DNA from 4 places in the Cytobacillus spartinae genome. Region 3 is predicted to be linked to each of the others. Evidence: riboswitches for the same ligand, from Rfam matches in the RefSeq annotation. Region 3 holds a riboswitch; each other region holds the start of a gene.

Region 1 (5,543 bases), on a different contig from region 3:
ACACCAGCCAATTTACATAGATAAGTAATAGTGTCCTTCAATTGATGTTCCCTTACAGTCTTCTCAATCAGATAGAACTTTTCAGCTGGTGTTAGAATTGTTTCTTCTTCAACGCCTGCCTTTCTAGTTCTTCGAGCTTTTTTAGGAAGTCCACTTCAGCTTCAAGGAATTTTATTCTCGCTTCTGCTTTCTTTAATTTATCCTCCACAGAAAGGGTTCTTGAAGAAGGTCTCCCCGTACTTCCTTTCCCTCGGCGTTCCGTGAGGAAGCCTTCTTCTCCAAACCTTTCAAAAGTTTCCCTCCATCTTGAAAGACAACGTTTAGGTTGATCTTTGCCTATTATCTCAAGGTTGAACCCATTTTCAATAAAGATTTGGGAAGGACCTTTCCCTAATTTATATTCTTGTACTGCTTTTATCTTAAATTCAGCTTTGTAAGAAATAGATTTATCAGATGCATTGATTATATTTGGATTCTTCTCTAGTTCTTTAATTTGAAATTCTGTATATATATTCTTGGCCATGATAATCCCCCGTTTTACGTATGAATTCATTATAAACGGGATTTTCTAATTAGATATAAAAAACCCCGAATAAGGGGCACCTTTTTTAATGGTGTCCGTTATTCGGGGTATAGTTCATTAATTCAGCTTAAGTCGTTTTTTGTGGCGGAGTGGTCCCTATTTTGTCGAATAATCGATAAATCCTAAAATTAGAAGAAAAATCATGATATTCGAAGAAAAAATTAAATTTCGATTGATAAAGAACAATTTTCAACGAATAATTAAAAGTTTGATGTTTATTACGAACTTATTTCATAAATCTAGCAACTTAATTTCAAACAAAATAAAAACCCACACTAAAAAAGTACGGGTTTGGGCATACTTCAAGCCTCATCTTACAATTTTTTAAGATATAAGTCTATGAATTATTTTTTTCTCCCCTATAATGAGACTTCAGAGGAGATGATAGCATGTTTACGATTAAAACAAATCGACTTGGATTTTTGCCGATGACAGCTGAGTCCATTGAAGCAGCTTTGAGCGGTCCTGCGGAATTTGAACATACTAGTCAGGTTAAAATACCAGAAGACTTTGTAAACAGCATTTATAGAGACCGCGTTTTTCCCATCAGGCTACAAAAGATAACAGCTAACCCCAAACTTATCCCGTGGTATGGATTCATCGTTGAACTCGAATCAAATACAGTAGTAGGTACAATAGGCTTTAAATCCTTACCAAATGAAAATGGACTAGTTGAGATAGGTTATGGAATCCACCATACATTCAGCGGAAAAGGGTATGCAACGGAGATGGCTAAAGGGTTAATTAGCTGGGCTTTCAAACAGCCAGGTGTTAAAGGTATAACTGCAACAGACGTACAAAAAGATAACTTTGCATCTATAAAAATATTAGAAAAACTCGGAATGACCGTAACGAATCAAAAAGTGACATCCATTGATTTTATACTCTATAAAGAATAGGAATCAATTCCTACAAATTTTGACAAAGTTTTTATTACTTTAAAGCATAATTTCGTGTAAAATTAAACTATTCGAGTTACTAAATGTTTTAAATTTATATATAGGACAAAGGCAAACCTATCGAAAGGTAGGGACGCAAAGCCACGGGTCTAAGGTTTTTCTATGATCGCCGGGTTACCGAAACAGATGGATTCTTAAACTTTCCTCCTCCTTTTTCGGGAGGATTTTATATTTTCACTGTAAAAGAAAGAAGGTATAACAATGAGAATGATTCATATCGACTCATATGATTATGATACGATGCAGCTGGCAAAGCCTGTATATGATTCGAGACGAAGAATCTTATTAGCAGCAGGTCGGTCCATTCATCCTACATACTTACAAAAGATAAAAGAATTGAATATTCGGAGCTTAATTGTTGAAGATGCTGAATCAGCAGGGATTACGCTTGATGAGATGTTAGACATGCCAACTTGGATGGACGCTATTAAACTTGTAGAAGAAGTGTACACCGAGGTAAAAAGAAACAAAAGCATCTCTCAGATTACGGTCAAGCGTATTCAAGAGTTTGTGGGCAAACTTCTGATGGAGGTACGAAATCGTCCGATTATTGTCCTTATTCCATCGACGGCACTAACCCCTGAATTGATTCCATATGCACATGCTGTAAATGTTGCTCTTTTATCGGTTCAAGTCGGAACAAAATTGAACTATAATATGATTCAACTAAGAGATTTAGCGATTGGGGCCCTTTTACATGATATCGGTAAGGTGATTGGAAATGAGGAAAATCATCCAACAGAAGGGTTTGAGCTTTTACGAAAAACGAGAGAATTAAAGGTTCTCACGACACATGTTGCCTTTCAACATCATGAGTCATTAGACGGAAGTGGATATCCGAGAAGAATTAGAGGCGAAGAATTCCTTGAAGTTGGCCAGATCGGTGGAATTGCTAATCTTTATGAAAATCTAATTTCAAAGGAAAAATACCCTCCTCATTTGGCAATGGAAATGATTATGACGAAGTCTGAAAATACGTATAGTCATGCTGTTGTACAGGCGTTTTGTAATGGGGTTCCCACTTATCCACCGGGTACAAAAGTTAAGCTCAATAACGGACAAGTAGGCATTGTTTATAAAATTGACCAAAACCTACATAGACCAACTGTCCGCATACTATCAACCATGGAAGAAATCTCACTTGCTGATCAACCGACACTAATGATTCAGGAAGTAGACCAATCAATTGAAACTGTGTAGAAACTTAATTTTCCTCATAACTCGTCCCATGCAATCATATAGTAGACTAACAAAGACATCCCACCTTTGGAGATGTCTTTTTAAATAAATCGGTTGCTACATACGCAAAAATTAGAGAATGGTAGGATAGAAACAAAAGCATTGGCCGAACGAACGAGGGGGAAAATCATGAATCGGAAATGGATCGCTCTTTTAATGACAGGCTCTCTGTTAACAGGAGCAGGTGGGACATATACGTATATGAAGTGGAATATGGACGAGGAAACTCGTTCTCAGCTAGAAGAACATACAGAGGATCAGAATGTGGGTTCTTCAGAGAATATTAATCTAGAAGATTTAGATAAGGTTGGCAAAGCATATGAACTTATTTTAAGCAGCTATGTGGAACAGGTGGAGCAAGAGAAGCTTGTTGAAGGTGCCATTCAAGGGATGCTCTCTACTCTTGAAGATCCGTATTCTGTTTATATGGATAAGGAAACGGCCAAGCAATTTAATGAAACATTGGAATCTTCTTTTGAGGGCATCGGAGCAGAGGTAAGTACGGTGGATGGAAAAATTATTATTGTTGCGCCGTTCAAGGATTCTCCTGCAGAAAAGGCAGGGCTTAAGCCGAATGATGAAATTTTATCCGTAGATGGCGAAAGCGTTGAAGGGCTTGATTTATATGAAGCGACACTTAAAATTCGTGGAGAAAAGGGAACGAAGGTAAAGCTAGAAATTGCTCGTAAAGGCTTGTCCGATCCTCTGACCATTGAAGTAAAAAGAGATGAAATTCCTCAAATTACCGTGTACAGTGATCTTAAAAAGCAAAGCGGCAAAAATATCGGATATTTAGAGATTACTTCCTTCTCTGAAGAAACAGCTAAAGAGTTTAAAACCGAACTCAAACGCTTAGAGAAAAAGGGAATGGATGGGTTAATAATTGATGTTCGTGGAAATCCGGGCGGGCTTTTATCCAGTGTTGAAGAAATTTTAAAGGAGTTTGTATCCAAAGAAAAACCGTATGTACAAATTCAAAAACGAAATGGCGAGAAGATGCGTTATTTCTCCAATCTTGAAAAAGACAAAGAGTATCCTGTTGCGGTTCTCATTGACCAAGGAAGTGCATCGGCATCTGAGATCTTGGCTGGTGCGTTAAAAGAAGCGGAAGGATTCAAACTGATTGGGGAAAGAACGTTTGGAAAAGGTACGGTTCAACAAGCAGTTCCTATGGGGGATGGAAGTAACATTAAGCTCACGCTTTTTAAATGGCTAACACCTGATGGCAACTGGATTCATAGAGAGGGAATCGAGCCAAATATGGAAGTAACTCAGCCTGCTATTTATCATACTCATCCTTTACAGATTGAAGAGCCATTGAAGAAGGATATGAATAATGAGCAGGTAATGAATGCCCAACAAATGCTTGATGGTCTAGGTTTAGCCCCTGGCCGCGAGGATGGATATTTTAGTGAGTCAACAGAAGTGGCAGTAAGAGCATTTCAACAGCAAAATGGTTTGAAAGTTACTGGGATGATTGATTCTAAAACTGCTGCTGCGTTAGAACAAGCTGTTATTCAAGAAATGAGAAAAGAACAAAATGATCTTCAACTACAGACGGCTATACGATATTTGTCGAGATAGTTCTCTACAACTCTCACATGTCTTTATTTAAGCGTTTATTTCATGTATAATGAACATATGATATGAAGAGAAGTGCGCGAACACTTCTCCAGCAACCTCACCGTAAGGGTGGTGGTTGTATAATAAGCTTTATTTTTTACTTAAACCACCCCTTTGCTTCCTACGGCGCGGGGTGGTTTTCTCGTTTTCTAGTATATTCTTCCGAAAAAAATAAGCACCTAATTCCCGTACTATTCCTCTCAAAATTTCTCGTAGAAATTCAAGAAATGTTTCCATCATTATCACCTCCTTCCCTCATTGGAAAGAAGACAACAACCAACCACCCTCACAATATTCAGTTGCAATTTCAGTTTATCACACTCTCTACCATGTCTTCTATAAAAATAAGAACATTTGTTCCTATTTACCTATAAAAAATAGTCTCCAAAATATTACAAAAATATTTATAATGCTTGTCACCTACTATATTTGGTAAAATAAAGGGTAATAGATATTTCGTTGAAATCTAGTAATAGATTCTGAGATAGAGGGTGACTTCAGATGGTGCAAGATTGGCTCATGCAGTTTTTAATCGGAACATTAAAAATATTGATTCATCCAGTATTCTACTGCCTGTTTTTTGCGGCGGCATTGATGGGTGTTGCGCGTGTAAAACGAGAGCGGAAGGACTTCCATGTAAGAGCAGAGAATGCTTACTTTGAATTAAGGCAGCTTCTCCCACTTGGTATCCTATTAGGATTAATCATCTCAGTAATTACAATCGGAGCAGGCATGGTCGTTCCGCTTGCAGCTATATTCCTTACCGGCTTCCTTACCATAGTAGGGGCCTTAACGACAAAAGTCAGAGTGTTATCGCCAGTGTACACGGTCGGATTCACGTTTTTTGCACTAATTTTCGTTAGTGGTCAAAATTGGCAAATCCCTCTTTTCCCAGAAATGATAGCTAGTTTAGATCAAAACCTATACCCTTCAGTTGCTGCTTTAATGGCCATTCTTTTAATCGGAGAAGGAGTCCTAATTTTAAGGAACGGTAAAAAAGGGACATCTCCTAAGTTAGTTAAAAGTAAACGGGGATTACGAGTAGGGGTTCATGAAGTAAAACGCCTCTGGATGCTACCAGCGTTTATTTTAATTCCTGGTGAAGCGTTACAATCTCAGTTGGAGTGGTGGCCGGTTTT
Region 2 (5,543 bases), on a different contig from region 3:
GGTTCAATATGGCGTAAGTGGGATTTACATGTTCATTCTCCAGCCTCAATCTTACATAATGAGTTTGGATCGTGGGAGGAATATTTTGAAAAGCTAGAGTCCTTAGAAGATATAAGTGTCTTAGGTATAACAGACTATTACTCTATTGAGGGTTATTTAAGAGTAATGGAGTATAAAAATGCTGGAGGATTAAACAATATAGATTTAATTCTTCCCAATGTAGAATTGAGAATTGATACTGTTACTGCACGGGATAGGCCAATTAATACCCACGTTATTTTTTCACCAAATATTATAGAACATATAAATGATAAGTTTTTTAGAGAACTTAAATATGAATATGGTGGGAACACGTTTAGTTGTACAAATGATGATTTAATAGAATTAGGAAAAATGACTAAAACTAGGGATATTAGCGATCAGGAAGCACTAAAAGAAGGTATGAACCAATTTAAAATTTCTATTGATAGATTAAAAAATGTTTTTAGTCAAAATAAAAAGATCTTTGAGAATAACGTATTCACAATTGTTGCTAATAAATCTACTGATGGAGCTTCTGGTGTTAGAGAAAATTCTATGCAAATAGAACAGCGAAAAATTTATCAGTTCGCTGATGCTGTCTTTTCAAGTAGACCTGTAGATAGGGATTTTTTTCTTGGTAAAGCGTCAAATCATTCGAAAGAAAAAATAATAGAAAACTATGGCTCGCTGAAACCATGTATTCATGGTTCAGATGCACATAAAATAGAAAGAATATGTAAACCAGAATTGAATAGATATACATGGATCAAGTCGGATCCCACGTTTAATGGGTTATTACAGATTATTCACGAACCAGAAAAAAGAGTTACCATACAGGAAAATAACCCTGATTTAAAATCGGATTACAATATTATTAATTCAATTAAATTTCTTGATAGCAACGAGTTTACTTCTACAGAGATCAAGTTGAATTCTGGATTGAACACAATAATTGGAGGTAAATCTTCTGGTAAATCGCTACTTCTATACAAAATAGCACAAGCAATTTCTACAGATGAATTAGAAACTCGGATGATGGATGATAATTGGAAGAATCCATATTCATCCAGTTTTATAGAAGGTTTAAAATTTCAAGTTAACTGGAGAAATGGAGATTCTTCTAATAATTTTTCTGAAAGTAAAGGTAAAGTTACATATATTCCACAAATGTATATAAATTCTTTATCAGAGGAAACAGCTAATAAAGATCTACAGAAAAAGATTGTAGAAATTTTAATGCAAAATGAAGCTCATTCGAGGTTCTTCACAGAAAAACGAGAGCAAATAAAAAATTTCTCTAAAGAAATCAAATTTGATATTGGACGATTATTTGAGAAAATTCAGGATTTAATTACAAATGAAGAAAAAATCAAAAGTGAAGGAAATAAAGAGGCACTCCAAAAAGAATATGACAAACTTCAAAAACTGATAGATGAGAGAATTAAATCTTCCAACATATCACCAAAGGGTGAATTGGAAATGAAACAATTCGAAAACGAAAAGAAAGAAATTCAGAATTTAATCAGAGAAAATATTCAAAATAACGAAAAAGGCATAACTGCTTCAAGAGAATTAAATTCTTTGGTTTCATATTTTAATAGTAGTATAAAGGACTTATCTATAGGGTTACCTCATGAATATTTAGAGCTTACGGATAAGTTAAGTATTCAAGTAAATAAGGCTTTTGTGAATACGCTAAATGAATTTGATATTAAGAGTAAAGCATATTTAGAGTGGAAAAAACTTCAGGATGAAAAGATTGTGTCAATTGAAGAAAAGCTAAAGCCATATCAAGACAAATTAAAAGGTTTATCAGATATATCTCAGTATCAACAAAGTTTAAGTGAACAAGAAAAATTAATAAAGCAATTAGAGATATATGAGGGAACAAACAAGGAACTGAAGATTACTATTAACCAGATAAAAGAAGGGATATATTATACTTTTGAAAAATATTTAGAAATTCTATTAGAAATAAAGAACTATTTTGATGACAAAAATGAGTTCTCAAATTTGATTCTTAAAACTGATATTATCTTTGAAAATACGAAATTTGAGGAAAGCTTCTTATCGTTATTTAATAGGAGGGGAAAGATAAGTAACTTATTTCCAAATACAGAAGGTTTATTACTTTTTGATGAGAATGACCAATTTATATTTGAAATCGAGAATTATCTTGATAAATTGAAACATATTTGTGATTCGATTATAGAAACTGATGAGTCGAAATTAAAACTTCGAAAATCATTTACAAAACAAGATGCCGTAGAGCATTTGTTTAATACAGGACAGACAAAAATTGTTTTTGATTTCCTAAAGGACGGAGATAGTTTAAATCAAATGTCGCCGGGCAAACGAGGTTTAGTGCTTTTAGAGTTATTCTTAGAAATGAGTGATGAGAAGCACCCTATCTTGATTGATCAGCCAGAGGATAATCTAGATAACAGAACAATTAGCAAGGATCTTGTTGATATATTGAAGAGAAAAAAAGATACAAGACAAATCATAATTGTAACTCATAATGCAAATTTAGTAGTATTAACAGATTCGGAAAATGTAATCGTAGCAAATCAAGATGGCCAGCTTATAGAAAATGCCAATCATAGATTTGAATATTTGACTGGTGGAATAGAATGTGATTTTAAGGAACATGATATTAGAATCGACGGTAAAGGTATAAAAACACATGTTTGTGAAATACTTGAAGGTGGGAAAGAAGCCTTTGAAATACGGGAAAAGAAATATGGTTTTTAGTAGAAAATATATAATTCTCAATGCAGTAAAGGAAGCAATATTAGATGTTTATTTTTTACAGCCACTATCCAATTCATAATATTTATAGTAACATTTTAGTAGGAATTAATTACTATAAAATTTCAATAATGGCAAACTACTTGAAAAAGTAGGACGCAAAACTAAAGGGGCTAATTCTGTGGAAATGCCAGCCAGTTGCAATTAATAAATTGAAACGCCCTTTTCTATGGGCGTTATTTTTTTACTATAACGAAAATACAAGAATAGAGGGAATTACATGGTCGTCTCAGTTGTAAGTAATCAATTTTATCAAGGAGAAGTTTCGATATATGAATCTGGAGATGTGTTTAATTTTTCTAACAAATCTATTGTAGGGACAAAAAGTTTTTATATTACGAACCAAGGAAGAGTCTTTGCTCACGATACAGGGGGGATTTTTGGTGAGGAACAATGTAAAGTCTATATAGGAAATATAGAGATTTCATTTAATGAGAATAATATTACATTATCAAATAGGGAAGTCGGAGCATTTTCATTTAATGTAACCTTATCTGATCAGGAATTTATTAATGTTTACGAAAAACTTCCTCAAAATAAACTAGTGAGTAAGAGTAATAGTAAAATATATAGTATTTGTAAATATAGAATTGGAAATGGAAAATTTGGAGATTATTTTACCTTTACAGATAATATTAAAATAGAGAAAAACAAACTTAAATTTTCTAAAGATTATTATATTGATGAAATTCCTTTTTATCGTATTAAGAGCATTGAGGATAAGGGCAAGTATATTACAATCTGTGGGGTCTTTTCTTTAAGAAATTCAACTATATATGAATTAAAGCTATATACTTTTGATGAAAAGTTTAAAAAAGAGGTTATAAATAATGTGAAGAATTATAATCAGAATATATTTAATCTAGTTGGAGACGTTTCTGAAATCTTTATGACTAGTTTAACGGCGACTATTTCTGATAGATTTGTTACTGATAAAAGTATTGCAATTTGTTTTGACTCTAACACTATTTACCTAGTAGATGAACTTGAAAAGGAATGTTTAGTTACACTTAAAAGTTCTAAGGCAAAATCTTATTATAGTAAAATTGACAATAAAATAGTGTTTGAATATGAAAATACTATTTATCAGTTGAGTATCTATGACGGTAGTAGTCTTAAAGAATATTTAGAGAAAAACTATATAAAAAACAGTAATAAATTGTTATGTAGAATGGGTAAATTAAGTGGTGTTTTAGATGGTGAATCCTTTAAAGGTGAAGAAGTAAGCATCATTTCAGAAGATTCAAAGGTCAAGTTTTATTTGAAAAGTAATTTTAAACTTCTAAATACGTTAGATATTAAAAAAATGGAAGTTCAAATAGATAGCAATAATGTCTTTATGATATCTAGAAATCAAATAGCTTTATTGAAAGTATTTGTAAAAAGTCATATAAAAGAGTTTTTTGCACAACAGAACAGTAGTTCATATATATTTGGGTACACTTCCAAGGATGAACCATTCTTTATCAAACAAGATGAAGACAAAATTTTGTTATCACAAAGCCCTTCTACAATTCATTATAAATATTTTAATGAAGAAATTACTGACATATCTATAATAAATTATGGAGAAAAGGACTCAATCTTTTCGGAAATTCAAATTACAACAATAGATGATAAGAAAAATTTAGTTATTAATGTCCCAAACACAATAATAAAAGATTTAATCTATAAAACTTACTATTATTCGAAAAACAAGTCATTGGAAATGATACCAGCAGAACAGATGTATTTGAGTTATAGCCGCCAAGTTAATGATTATATACTCTTTCATTACTTTGGGCAGATTTTTGCAATGTATCATGGTTTTAAAGAAATACAGAAAAGTGAAAAGAATATTGATTTAAAGAATGGGAAAATCATAAATTATTTATATTATTCTATACAAGCACTAAAAAAACATTTTGATACTGTATCAATATACCTTCCCTCTACGTTGGCAAATGAGGATGCAAATATTCTAAGAGATCAGTCAGTACATATACCTTATAAGAGTTTACAGCGTAATTTAATGAGCTTAACTAGCCAAATTAATCGTTCATTAAATGAGATTGAAAATTCAATTGCATCAGTTTCTTTTGTTCTAATTCCAAGGGAAGATTATACAAAAATAATTGACAAGAGAACAAAAGATGGGTATAAATTAGCAACTGGTATGGGAGTATTAGGATTTATGGCTACAGCTTTAAGTGGTGGTCTTGCTGCACCTTTCTTTCTTAGTGGAATTTTAACAGGTATTAATACAAGGTATTCTGATTCTTATGCAAAAGAGCAAGAGAAGATTAGAGAAAACAATGAAAAAAATAGAATAAGCTTTAGTGTTGATAAGATGACCGATTCTCTTGAACATCTTATTCAAACACTATTACCATATTATATTAATGAGACAAACAACTCTGTTTATCAAACATTCCAACAGCTTCATCAAATATATAAACCGCAACTTGAATCAAAAGAAGTTCAAAAGGAATTGTTTAATAAAATTACACAGTATTACACATATAAGCAATTACCGATTGACGATTCTGTTACAATAAAGAAAAAGGAATTAGTTGAATTAACACATCAAACAGTTAATTTAAGTAACCAATATCTAGAAAACTTTCAGAAGGAGGTAACGGGAAATGTTCCAAAATCCCTTCAGACAACAGCAACAATCAAATGATCCATTTGAAAACATGGGTAAAGTTGAGGAAATTCAATTAAGTGGA
Region 3 (5,543 bases):
ACTCCAAAAAATAGATGTAGATATTAAAAAGGATCAGTTAAAATACCATTCAAAGCGTGTAATGGTAAGTAAGGAATTTACATTTGATTCGGCACATCACTTACACAACTATGAGGGTAAATGTAAAAACCTCCATGGACATACGTACCGAGTTATTTTTGGAATCAGTGGCTTTGTAGATGATCGTGGTCTATTAATTGATTTCGGTGACATTAAAGAAATTTGGAAAAATGAGATCGAAATCTTCTTAGATCATAAATATTTGAATGAAACATTGCCTCCAATGAATACAACAGCAGAAAATATGGTTGTTTGGATTTATGAAAAAATGGAGGAATCTTTAAAGAACCGTGAAAATCAATATGATGGTGCAAGAGTAGAGTTTGTTCGTTTGTTCGAAACTCCTACTAGCTATGCAGAAGCAAGACGGGAGTGGATGATTGGTGAGTAAATTACCTGTTATGGAGATTTTTGGTCCTACCATTCAAGGCGAAGGAATGGTGATTGGTCAAAAGACAATGTTCGTTCGTACAGCAGGCTGCGATTATAGCTGCTCTTGGTGTGATTCTTCTTTTACTTGGGATGGTTCGGGGAAAGACTTAATAAAACAAATGGAAGCCGATGAGATTTGGACAGAACTTAAAGCTCTTGGTGGAAATGGTTTTTCTTTTGTAACGATTTCCGGGGGGAATCCAGCGCTATTAAAAAACCTTGATGAGTTAATTCATATTTTACAAGAGAACGACATTAAGGTTGGCTTAGAAACACAAGGTAGCAAGTGGCAAGATTGGTTTTATGATATTGATGAGTTAACAATCTCACCAAAACCTCCTAGTTCTGGGATGATAACCAATTTTGAGAAGCTGGACGAAATCATTAAGAATCTAAGTGGTCGAAGTATAAGTTTAAAAGTGGTAATCTTTGATGACCAAGATTATGAGTACGCTAAGCAAATTCATCAACGCTACCCGCATGTTCCGTTCTTTTGCCAGGTTGGGAATGACGATATTACAACTACTGATGATCGTGATCTTGTTAAAAGATTACTAGAAAAGTATACATGGTTAATCGATAAAGTAATGGCTGACGATGAATTAAAGAACGTTAAGGTACTTCCTCAGCTCCACACATACATTTGGGGGAATAAGAGAGGCGTTTAGTTATAGTTTGTCCTTTGCTACCTCCTAGAAGCCCACGAAGAAAAAAATCCCATATTTAAAGGGATTTTTTTGTATAAATGAAAGATTATATAATTCATCGTCATACAAATTTCAGGGGGAGGGAGGGAACGTTCGTTCGTTAGTCAGTTATCATCAGTACGGCGAGACAAAATGAAGGACAATTCTCTCGATGTAAGATTGGAGTTTGGCTTCATTCACTCGATGAAAGACACTTCGCTTTATGTATCATTCTATTTTGTCCTTCATCCCCACTACGAAAGACACTTCACTCTATTCACCTTGATATTTTGTCCCTCATTTGCTATTAAACTCCTAATAAGGCAGTGGGTGAATTTTTGATCAAACAGTAAACCTGGACGGGCGAACCTACATATATTTATATATATGCACGTACGTACTGTAGGGAGGAATTGCGTTGGCAGTTATAAAAGCTACAGAAGAAGATGTTAAATTATTGGCTCGTTTAATGCGAGCTGAGGCAGAAGGCGATGGGAAACTAGGAATGCTTATGGTTGGCAATGTAGGGGTAAATCGAGCGAGATCCAATTGTATAGATTTTAAGAATATTACAGATATTCGAAAAATGGTTTATCAGCGTCCAGGTGGATTCGAGGCAACCATAAAAGGATACTTTTATCAACCGGCTCGGGCAGCCGATATAAAACTAGCAAGAGATGTAATTGCCGGAAAACGATATCACCCAGCTAGTAACGCACTATGGTTCTTTAGACCAGAAGGCGATTGTCCAGCCCAATGGTTTAATCAAGCAAACACAGGCCGTCATAAATCTCACTGTTTCTTTTCACCAACACAAGTAGATTGTCCAGATGTATATAGAACACTTTAAACTATAATTGGATGCCCGCCCCATTCTGAGGTGGGTATATTTTTTTGCATCACAGTGTATATTTGACAATCATGTTAAAAAACAGTCAACTTTACCTATCATATTAGCAATAATAGTACTTTTTTATCATACCAATATGGAAGATCTTTCTGTAAACTAAGGATAAAGTATTTCGTCCCATTCACTACAAAAGGCAAAATCGTTGAAAAGCGATGACGCAAAGCCACAGGCCTAAAGTAAGCTTACCATGGCGGCTGGGTTGCTAAAGAATGAGGAGTAACGTCTATTGTTATTTCCCGAATTCTTGCAATCTATTTATTAGAATGTAGGAATTTTTTTATTAGCAAAAAAAGGGATAGTGGGTACGGAAACCTTTGCTATTAAAAGGAGGATGTAACATGATCAACAAAAAAGTACGAAATGTATTGGCAACTAGTGTACTCGCAGCAGCATTTTCTCTTTCGTTAGGGGCAGGAAGTGTGTTTGCAGATGAAACATCTACGGTGAATGAAGAAACCACAATCAATGAAGAAACCACAATCAATGAAGAAACTACTGTAAGCGATGATACTTCTGGAACTACTGAAACAGACACAACTTTAGTAACAGATGAACCTGCTGATGAAACCCAACCTACAGATGAAGAAGAAGTTGATGAAACTGAGGAACCAACACTGATACCAGGAGATTTTCTATACTTTATAAAAACATTCACAGAAAAAATTCAGTTAGCTCTAACTTTTGATGATGTAGAGAAAGCTGCTCTATTAGCTGAGATTGCTGAAAAACGTATCCTAGAAGCGGAAGTTTTGCTATCAAAAGGCGATGAGGAGTTAGCAGAAGAAACGTTACAAAAAGCCATGGAAGAGCTAGAAAAGGCTCTTGAGCTGGATTCAGAAGAACCAACTGATGGACAAGAACCTACTGGGACTGCTGATGAAGAATCAGAACAATCAGAAGATTCCATAGAAGAGGTATTAGGTCAAAACATTATTGCTTTAACAGCAGCAATGGAAAAAGTTAAGAATCCAACAGCAAAGGCTGCCCTTGCTAGAAACATCGAAAGAGCCAAGACTAAACTTGGTGTTGTAACAGAAGGAGATTCCGAGGAACTAGAACCTACTGATGAAACTGAAACGACTGAAGTAGCTGAGGCTACATCGACTGAAGAGGGTGAATCAACAGAAGAAGCTACACAAGATGAAACAACTGTAGTAGAAAATGAAGAAGAAGTTGTGGAAGAAGAATCAACGATAGCCGTTTCTACTAAAGGATTAGAAAAAGCTGCAGAAAAAGTTGCGAAGAAAAATGAAAAGGCAGCTGAAAAAATAGAAAAAGCAGCTAAGAAAGTAGAAGAAAAAGCGAATAAAGGCAAAGGTAAATCCTCGAATGATGCTGAAACCAAAGAAGAAGAGAATGAAGAAGTTGAAAACGTAGAGAATACAGATACTAATTCAGATGTAACAGAGGAACCAGCAGAAGTGGAAGAAATAGAGGAAGAGGAAGAAACAGCTGAAGCCGTTGAATCAGATGACAATGAAGAAATAGAAGAAGAAAAAGAACGCGGGAATCAAGGTAACAAAGGCAACAACGGTGGTAACGGAAATGGTAATAATGGCGGAAACGGTAATGGTAACAAAGGTGGAAATGGAAAAGGAAGAGATTAATAATGGTAAGCCCTATCCGAGTGATAGGGCTTTTTTTATGAGAGGATCGAATAAGTAATAAACTAACTACCATCTATATATATCCGAGGGGGAAATTACAAGTATTTTCATAAAATGGAAGTTTTCTATTGTACAATGGGAAGAAAGTCACTATGATGATGATAACAACGTATTTATAGTGTGATTGACCTAGTGTGAGGTGTAAATGCAATGAAACAACGTATGACTATTAATCTATCAAAGGTAATGTTGCTCTTCTTTGGATCGTTATTTATAGGTTTTTCCATTCAGCATATTGTTTTAGAGGATTTCATTCATGGATTATCCCTACCTTTTATCCTAAGCAACTTATTGGAATATGCTGCAATTTTAATAATCAGTTTACCATTAGTGAGCATAACAGCCATTCGATATATCCGGAATAAGAACCATTACGACAGGCAAGTTTTTGATCAACTAGAGCAATTCCGTGTTATTTTAGAAGACTCTCAGCTCGGAGCATTTATTTATGGAAAAAGCGGTTTTATTTATGTAGGGAAAGTCTTTCTAGATGTGTTAGGCCATAATCACGAAACATTTATCGGTAAAGCATTCGATGAAGTTCCAATGTTTGATAGAAATACAGGCAAAATTGTTATGGAAAACGCAAGAAAGCGCTTAAACGGGGAAGAGGTTCCTACGTTATATACAGTTCCAGCCGTTAAGAAAGACGGAACAAAGATTATCATTGAGGTTCGCGCATCTGTTTCACATTTAAAAGGACAACCTGTAATTATTGGCTCTGTCAATGATATAACGAGTCGAATGAAGTTAGAATCTCAATTGATTAAAAGTGAGCAAAATCTAAGGGAAGCACAGCGAATTGCCAATATTGGTAGTTGTGATTTTAATATCTTAACAGGAGAATTATATAAGACTGATGAAATTTACCGTATATTTGGCTTAGAAGCAGGGTCCAAATTTACGAAATATACCTTCTTATCTGCCATTCATCCTGAAGATAGGAAAAAAGTACCGAGAATCTTAAAAAGATCGTTTCTAAAAGGGGAACTTGAAGCAATTGTTCGGATCGTGAGGCTTGATGGAGAAGTTCGAACGATTCACTGCTTTGGTTCTGTTGTTTATAACGACCAGAAACAACCTGAAAAACTGGTAGGAACCATTCAAGATATTACTGAAAATATGTATATGTCAAAAAGGTTAGCAGAAGGAGAAGAAAAATATCGTTCACTATTTGAGAACAATATGGATTCTGCATTCATTTTAGATTTATCTGGAAAATTCGTTGAGGTAAACAAAACGGGTTTGTTAACATCAGGTTTTACAAAAGAGGAAATGATTGGGGAGCACTTTATTCCATTTATTCATCCTCGGGATAAAAAGAAGATCCTCCAGCATTTTGAAGTACTAATTGGCGGGAATTCAACTAGGTTCGAATGTCAAGTAAGACATAAATCTGGTGATTATTTATTATTCAGTATCAATGCTGTGCCGATTATCGTTGACAAAAAGGTTTCAGGAATCTTTTATTTAGGAAAAGACATCACTCAACAGAAGAAACAAGAGGAGCATATTCAGTACTTAGCTTATCATGACACACTAACTGGATTAGCTAATCGTCAGCATTTTGCCGATGAGTTAGAACGCCTTATTACCATTAATAAGGCCGAGGCGAGTCCATTTGCCTTATTATATATGGATTTAGATAGACTGAAAGTCATCAACGATCACCTTGGACATGAAGCGGGTGACCAATTATTGAGAAAAATAGGAACAAGATTGAAGAGTCAGCTTTCCGACAAAGGTACACTTTTTCGAATTGGCGGAGATGAATTCTCCTTCTTAATC
Region 4 (5,543 bases), on a different contig from region 3:
TTGTCCATGGTATCTCGTCTTATTCCAAGAGATAAAGGGCAAGTTCTATTAGACGGTAAGGATATTACATCTTATAAAAGCAATGATTTAGCGAAAACGATTTCGACCTTAAAGCAATCAAACAACGTAAATATTCGAATTACCATTCGTGAGCTTGTTAGCTTCGGACGATTTCCATATTCTCAAGGTAGATTAAGACAAGAGGATTGGGATCGTGTAAATGAGGCAATTCAGTATATGGAGTTAGTAGAATTGCAGGATAAGTTTATTGATCAACTAAGCGGTGGGCAATTACAAAGAGCTTATATCGCCATGGTTCTAGCTCAAGACACTGAATACATTCTACTAGATGAACCACTTAATAATCTGGATATGAAACACTCTGTGCAAATCATGAAGGCATTGAGAAAAATGGTTGATGATCTTGGTAAAACGATTATCATCGTCATCCATGATATTAATTTTGCCTCCTGTTACTCGGATTATATCGTTGCTCTTAAACATGGAAAGGTCATTCGGGAAGGTTCAACAGAAGAGATTATCTCAAATGAAGTACTAAAAGAAGTTTATGAGATGGATTTTCAAATCAATCAAATTGATGGAAATCGGATCTGTGTGTATTTCGCTTAACTAAGGGATTACATTATTAAAAATAATTTAAACATATAAAAACTTTATAGGAGTGAAAGAAAATGAAGAAAAATCTGTTATTAACTTTATTTACTGCAATGCTAGTGATGTTCTTAGCAGCTTGTGGTTCAGACAATACTGAGGAAGCAAGCAATGAACGAGCGGAAACAAAAACTGAGTCAGAACAAGCGGCAGCTGAGCCAGAAGAATTAACCATTAAACATGATTTAGGTGAAGCAGTAGTACAAAAGAATCCTGAAACAGTTGTTGTTTTTGACTTTGGTGCACTAGATATTTTAGATAAGCTTGGTGTTGAAGTGGATGGAGTTCCTCAAGGTGGAACATTCCCTAAATACCTTTCGAAATTTGCTGGAGAAGAATATGAAAATGTAGGTAGTTTAAAGGAGCCAGACTTTGAAGCCATTTATGGGATGGAGCCAGATTTAATTTTAATTTCTGGTAGACAATCAGCTGCATATGAAGAATTAAACAAGATTGCTCCAACAGTATTTGTTGGTGTAGACAACGCAAAATACATGGAATCGTTTACTCATAATGTAAATACATTAGCAGAAATCTTTGGTAAAGAAGCAGAAGCAGAAACTGAACTTGCAAAGATTAATGAAGCTATTGATTCGTTAAAAGCTGTTACAGCCGCAGATGACAAAAAAGGTTTAGTTACATTAACTACTGGTGGGAAGTTAAGTGCATATGGCCCTGGTTCTCGGTTTGGAATTCTTCACGATGTATTCGGAGTGAAACCAGCTGATGAAAACATCGAAGCTTCTACTCATGGTATGAGCGTAACGTTTGAATACATTGCAGAAACGAACCCTGACTATCTATTTGTTGTTGATCGCGATGCAGTAGTTGAAGGAAACGGAACAGCAGCTGACATGTTTGACAATGAACTTGTAAATAAAACAAACGCTGCAAAGAATGGTAAAATCATCTACTTGGATCCAGCCCTATGGTACATTGCTGGTGGCGGTTTAACTTCTGTTGCTCAACAAGTTGCGGAAATTGAAGCAGCGTTAAAATAATACATTAAAGGATTCATAGCAGTCGTTATGAATCCTTTTATAATACGAAAAACAAGGAGAATTTATTTATGTCAAATAACAATATTGCCACAGTGATTAAAGAACGTAGATCGATTAAACGTTTTAAAAGTGATGCCATTTCTAAGGAGGTTCTGTTTGAACTACTCAACATTGCTGCATGGGCTCCTAATCATGGACTTCGTGAGCCTTGGAGATTTGTTCTTTTTATGGAGGAAGGGCGTGAGAAGCTTGCAGATGCTATCATTCATAACCCAGTCAAAGGTGGCAAAAAACAAACTCCAGAAATGATTCACGGAAACATTATGAAAGTACCAGTACATTTACTTGTAGTGATGCCAGAGGATCCACGTCAAAAAGAATGGGAAGAGGATTATGCTGCTGTATGTACCTTTATCCAAAATTTACAACTTGCAGCTTGGGAAAAGGAAATCGGTACGATATGGAAGACGAGTCCGTTTATCCACTCCCCTTATTTCAGAGAAAAAATGGGTGTTAAACCTGGAGAGAAGATTGTAGGAATGATTCAAATAGGCTATCCAGATGCTATTCCAGAAGCAAGACCAAGAACAGCCATTGAAGATAAAACGGTTATTATTGATCGTGTAGAAGTATTTGAGGGTGCAGAGGCCTAGAAGTGATATATTAATATAAAAATATGTACTAAAAAGTGTAAGATGAAGTGGTACGATATATCCTTTTTATATCTATATTAATAGAATACAAAATATTTTGAAAAAACAATGAAGTTTATTTACAAAATAGTCAAAAGGACTTACTATTAAGGTAGTTACTAATACCTAATTTAATAATTGGCAAACTACTTGAAAAGGTAGGACGCAAAACTATAGGGGCTAATTCTTATTGATACGCCAGCCAGTTGCAATTTATTTTACATTGTGCGTCCTATTTTTCTATAGGGCGTTTTTTGTGTTTAGAGGCTTCAAAATTAGGTTATTCGCTAAATACTACAAAAAATTAATAGAAAGCAGGAGTTCCTATGCCATTACCGTTCATTCCATTGATTGTAGCAGGAGCAGCAGCCGCTTCAGCAGCTGTCGCAGGTAAAAAAGGGTATGATTCTTATCAAAATATGAAAGAAACAAAACAAATCGCTGAGCAGTTAGAGTCAAGATATAAAAACGCCTATAACCAATTTGAAACGAGTCGAGATCAAACCAATTCAAATTTTGAGGAATATGGATTATTAAAGCTAGAAATTCTAGATGGTTCGATAAAAGACTTTGTTAATGAATTTAAACAAATTAAGAATGTTAATTTTTCTAATAAAGCTGTAACGGATGAATTTGTTACGAACCAAGATATTGAACAATTTGTCCTTAATATTGAAAAACAAGTAGTTAAGGCTGGACAAGTCTTGACTGCAGGTGTGGCTTCAATAGCTGGTGGAGGTCTCGCCGCTATGGGAGCTGTAGGAGCAACTACAACATTTGCTGCAGCATCAACAGGTACAGCAATCGCTACTTTAAGTGGAATTGCTGCTCAAAATGCTACACTAGCCTTCCTTGGTGGAGGAGCTTTAAGTGCAGGTGGTTTAGGAATTGCTGGTGGAACAATGGTTCTAGGTGGAATCGCACTCGCACCAGCATTAGCCATTGGAAGTTTAATTTTTGCATCCACAACGGAGAAAAAGCTACATGAAATGTATGCGAAAAAGGCTGAAGTGAATACAGAAGTTGAAAAACTGAGCGCTGCTAAAAATGTCATGAATCAAATTAGTTCGACAACTAATAGCATGAAAGATTTAGCAGAAAGTACAAATAAGTTATTTATGGATTACATTTATAAGATGAAATCAGTGATTAGCCAAAAGGGGTTAGATTTCAGAAACTACTCAACTGAAGAACAGTCCATTATTCATACAAACTATAAATTAGCGATTATTATGAGAGATGTTCTAAATACAACAATCCTGGATGAAAAAGGCCAACTAGTTGGAAATTTACAATCTGTCATCACAGCAAAGAAAAAAGCGGTTACAGATTTAAAGGGAAATTAACCGATGGCGCTAAGACAATCTGATATTGATTTTATTGCTTCCCAAATTGTGAGTGAAACGGTTGAACGACAAGGCAATGCATTAATAGAGACGGTAGCCGGTAATGATCAGCTTGTAAAAGTAGCGAAACAATATATGAATTGTTCGAGCGATTTTACACAGGGACGGATGTTTGAAATCATTGAGTCTACTAAATTTAATGTAAATGCAGCTAAAGCGGGAAGCATGCTTAGAGCAATTACCACTGATCAGCTTGGAATGCCACATCACGAAGCGGATATTCTTATACGCAACAAAAGTGGTGACATCTTAAGAGAAATTCAAGCAAAGTCTTCTGACAAAGCAAGTAATTTAGCACGGGCGGTTGCTGACTCAAAATATAATGGGATGGACCGTCTAGTTAATGTCGAGCATGAAGCTAAGGTTAATGATTTAGTTGAGAAACGCATGAATTCTGGCAGTGTCTATGCTCAAGATTATAAAGATGCACACGGTTCAATTAAGGGACAGCTTCAACATGATGATATTAAAAGTGGTGGGACAACCCATAATGAAGCAAAATATGCTGCTGAGAATCCTGACTCATATGCTTTTAAAAGTAATACAGCTGAGTTCTTATCAGGTGCTAAAAATGCCATGCTAGGTGGTGCACTTGCTGGAGCATTTGTTGGTGGAACTATGAATACAATCCACGGTGTTTACAAAGGAGATTTCTGTGTCAAAGAGACCGGAAAAGCTGCTGCTAATAGTGCCGCTAGAGGAGCTGTTGTTAGTGGAGTTGCTTATGGATTAAAGTACGTGGGAAAAAACAGTGTATTAATGTCGGGGAATGTTGCATCTGCTCTAGCAAGCTCTGCTGTAAACATGACAGAACTAACGTATAAATACTTATCTGGCAAAATATCAACAGAGGAATTTGTTGAAGGGCTTGGGAGTAATGCACTTAGCTGTTTTTCTGGAATTATCATGACAGCTGCTGGTGCTGCTCTTTTTGGCCCAGTAGGAGCAGCCCTAGCTGGTACCGTAGCGCTTATGGGGATGAAGCAGTTATATAAAGTTTTTACGAATGCTAGAGAGGATTTAGCTTTAGCTAAGGAAGCACGTGCGAAAGCTGAAACGCTTTCTAAGATGATCATTCAACAGGTAAGAGAAGAGGAGAAAATTCTTATCGCTTACTATAGTGATTATCAAGAAACGCTTGTGGAACTTAAAAAGGTAGTAGATCTTGCGGTTGTGGACACCACATTTACAGAACAAGCAATTGTCTCGTTAGCAAATGGATTGAACATCACATTCAAATACGACACACTCGATGAATTCAATGATTTTATGCTTAGTGATGAAGTGTTAGAGCTATGACATTTCCATGTACGGAGTGTGGAGCATGTTGTTCTTCCATAGAAGGCATTGATTTCTTGGAGGAATATAACGAAAACGGTATTTGCAAAATGCTTGTGAATAACAGGTGTAGCATCTATGAAAATAGGCCTTTATTATGTAGAATTAATCAAGCCTATGAAGAAATCTTCTCGAGCTTTATGAGTAAAGAAGAATTTTTCGAGCAGAATGCTAAAGCCTGTAATGAATTGCAGGAACGTCTGGGGATAGACTTGAAGTATAGAGTTGTGTTAAATCAGTAAAAGGAAAGGACTTCTGCCGTAAGAAGTCCTTTCCTTTTTTCTTATAAATATGAATAACTAATTCTAGGGTTTGGATTAGAGTGAAAGACTAGCTGTCCGTCCCTTTCCTCGAGATTGACTCTAAAGGTATTCGGGTTACCGGGAATTCTAAGATCAACAAAGGCCTGAGAATCACTATTTTCATCTATCTTA

The links. A riboswitch is a leader RNA that binds a small molecule or an ion and turns the genes downstream of it on or off. The one in region 3 is predicted to bind cyclic di-GMP.
Region 1: linked by a shared signal. The riboswitch ahead of ACFYKX_RS13615 (HD-GYP domain-containing protein) and the one ahead of ACFYKX_RS03060 (DUF5667 domain-containing protein) in region 3 are both predicted to bind cyclic di-GMP.
Region 2: linked by a shared signal. The riboswitch ahead of ACFYKX_RS25875 (hypothetical protein) and the one ahead of ACFYKX_RS03060 (DUF5667 domain-containing protein) in region 3 are both predicted to bind cyclic di-GMP.
Region 4: linked by a shared signal. The riboswitch ahead of ACFYKX_RS08820 (hypothetical protein) and the one ahead of ACFYKX_RS03060 (DUF5667 domain-containing protein) in region 3 are both predicted to bind cyclic di-GMP.

The regions. Positions count from the first base shown of each region.
Region 1 is NZ_JBIACK010000006.1:77,339-82,881, reverse strand. It holds one part of gene ACFYKX_RS13625 (IS3 family transposase) at 1-151, opposite strand, end outside; one part of gene ACFYKX_RS13625 (IS3 family transposase) at 151-523, opposite strand; gene ACFYKX_RS13620 (GNAT family N-acetyltransferase) at 973-1,482, shown strand; cyclic di-GMP riboswitch class I at 1,583-1,664, shown strand; gene ACFYKX_RS13615 (HD-GYP domain-containing protein) at 1,744-2,742, shown strand; gene ACFYKX_RS13610 (S41 family peptidase) at 2,911-4,365, shown strand; gene ACFYKX_RS13605 (PDZ domain-containing protein) at 4,906-5,543, shown strand, end outside.
Region 2 is NZ_JBIACK010000022.1:35,033-40,575, forward strand. It holds gene ACFYKX_RS25870 (TrlF family AAA-like ATPase) at 1-2,775, shown strand, start outside; cyclic di-GMP riboswitch class I at 2,896-2,978, shown strand; gene ACFYKX_RS25875 (hypothetical protein) at 3,053-5,497, shown strand; gene ACFYKX_RS25880 (hypothetical protein) at 5,457-5,543, shown strand, end outside.
Region 3 is NZ_JBIACK010000001.1:623,371-628,913, reverse strand. It holds gene queD (6-carboxytetrahydropterin synthase QueD) at 1-451, shown strand, start outside; gene queE (7-carboxy-7-deazaguanine synthase QueE) at 444-1,160, shown strand; gene ACFYKX_RS03065 (cell wall hydrolase) at 1,597-2,028, shown strand; cyclic di-GMP riboswitch class I at 2,211-2,295, shown strand; gene ACFYKX_RS03060 (DUF5667 domain-containing protein) at 2,427-3,695, shown strand; gene ACFYKX_RS03055 (EAL domain-containing protein) at 3,906-5,543, shown strand, end outside.
Region 4 is NZ_JBIACK010000003.1:176,020-181,562, reverse strand. It holds gene ACFYKX_RS08835 (iron ABC transporter ATP-binding protein) at 1-630, shown strand, start outside; gene ACFYKX_RS08830 (siderophore ABC transporter substrate-binding protein) at 693-1,673, shown strand; gene ACFYKX_RS08825 (nitroreductase family protein) at 1,742-2,326, shown strand; cyclic di-GMP riboswitch class I at 2,496-2,579, shown strand; gene ACFYKX_RS08820 (hypothetical protein) at 2,692-3,711, shown strand; gene ACFYKX_RS08815 (hypothetical protein) at 3,715-5,070, shown strand; gene ACFYKX_RS08810 (YkgJ family cysteine cluster protein) at 5,067-5,351, shown strand; gene ACFYKX_RS08805 (hypothetical protein) at 5,393-5,543, opposite strand, start outside.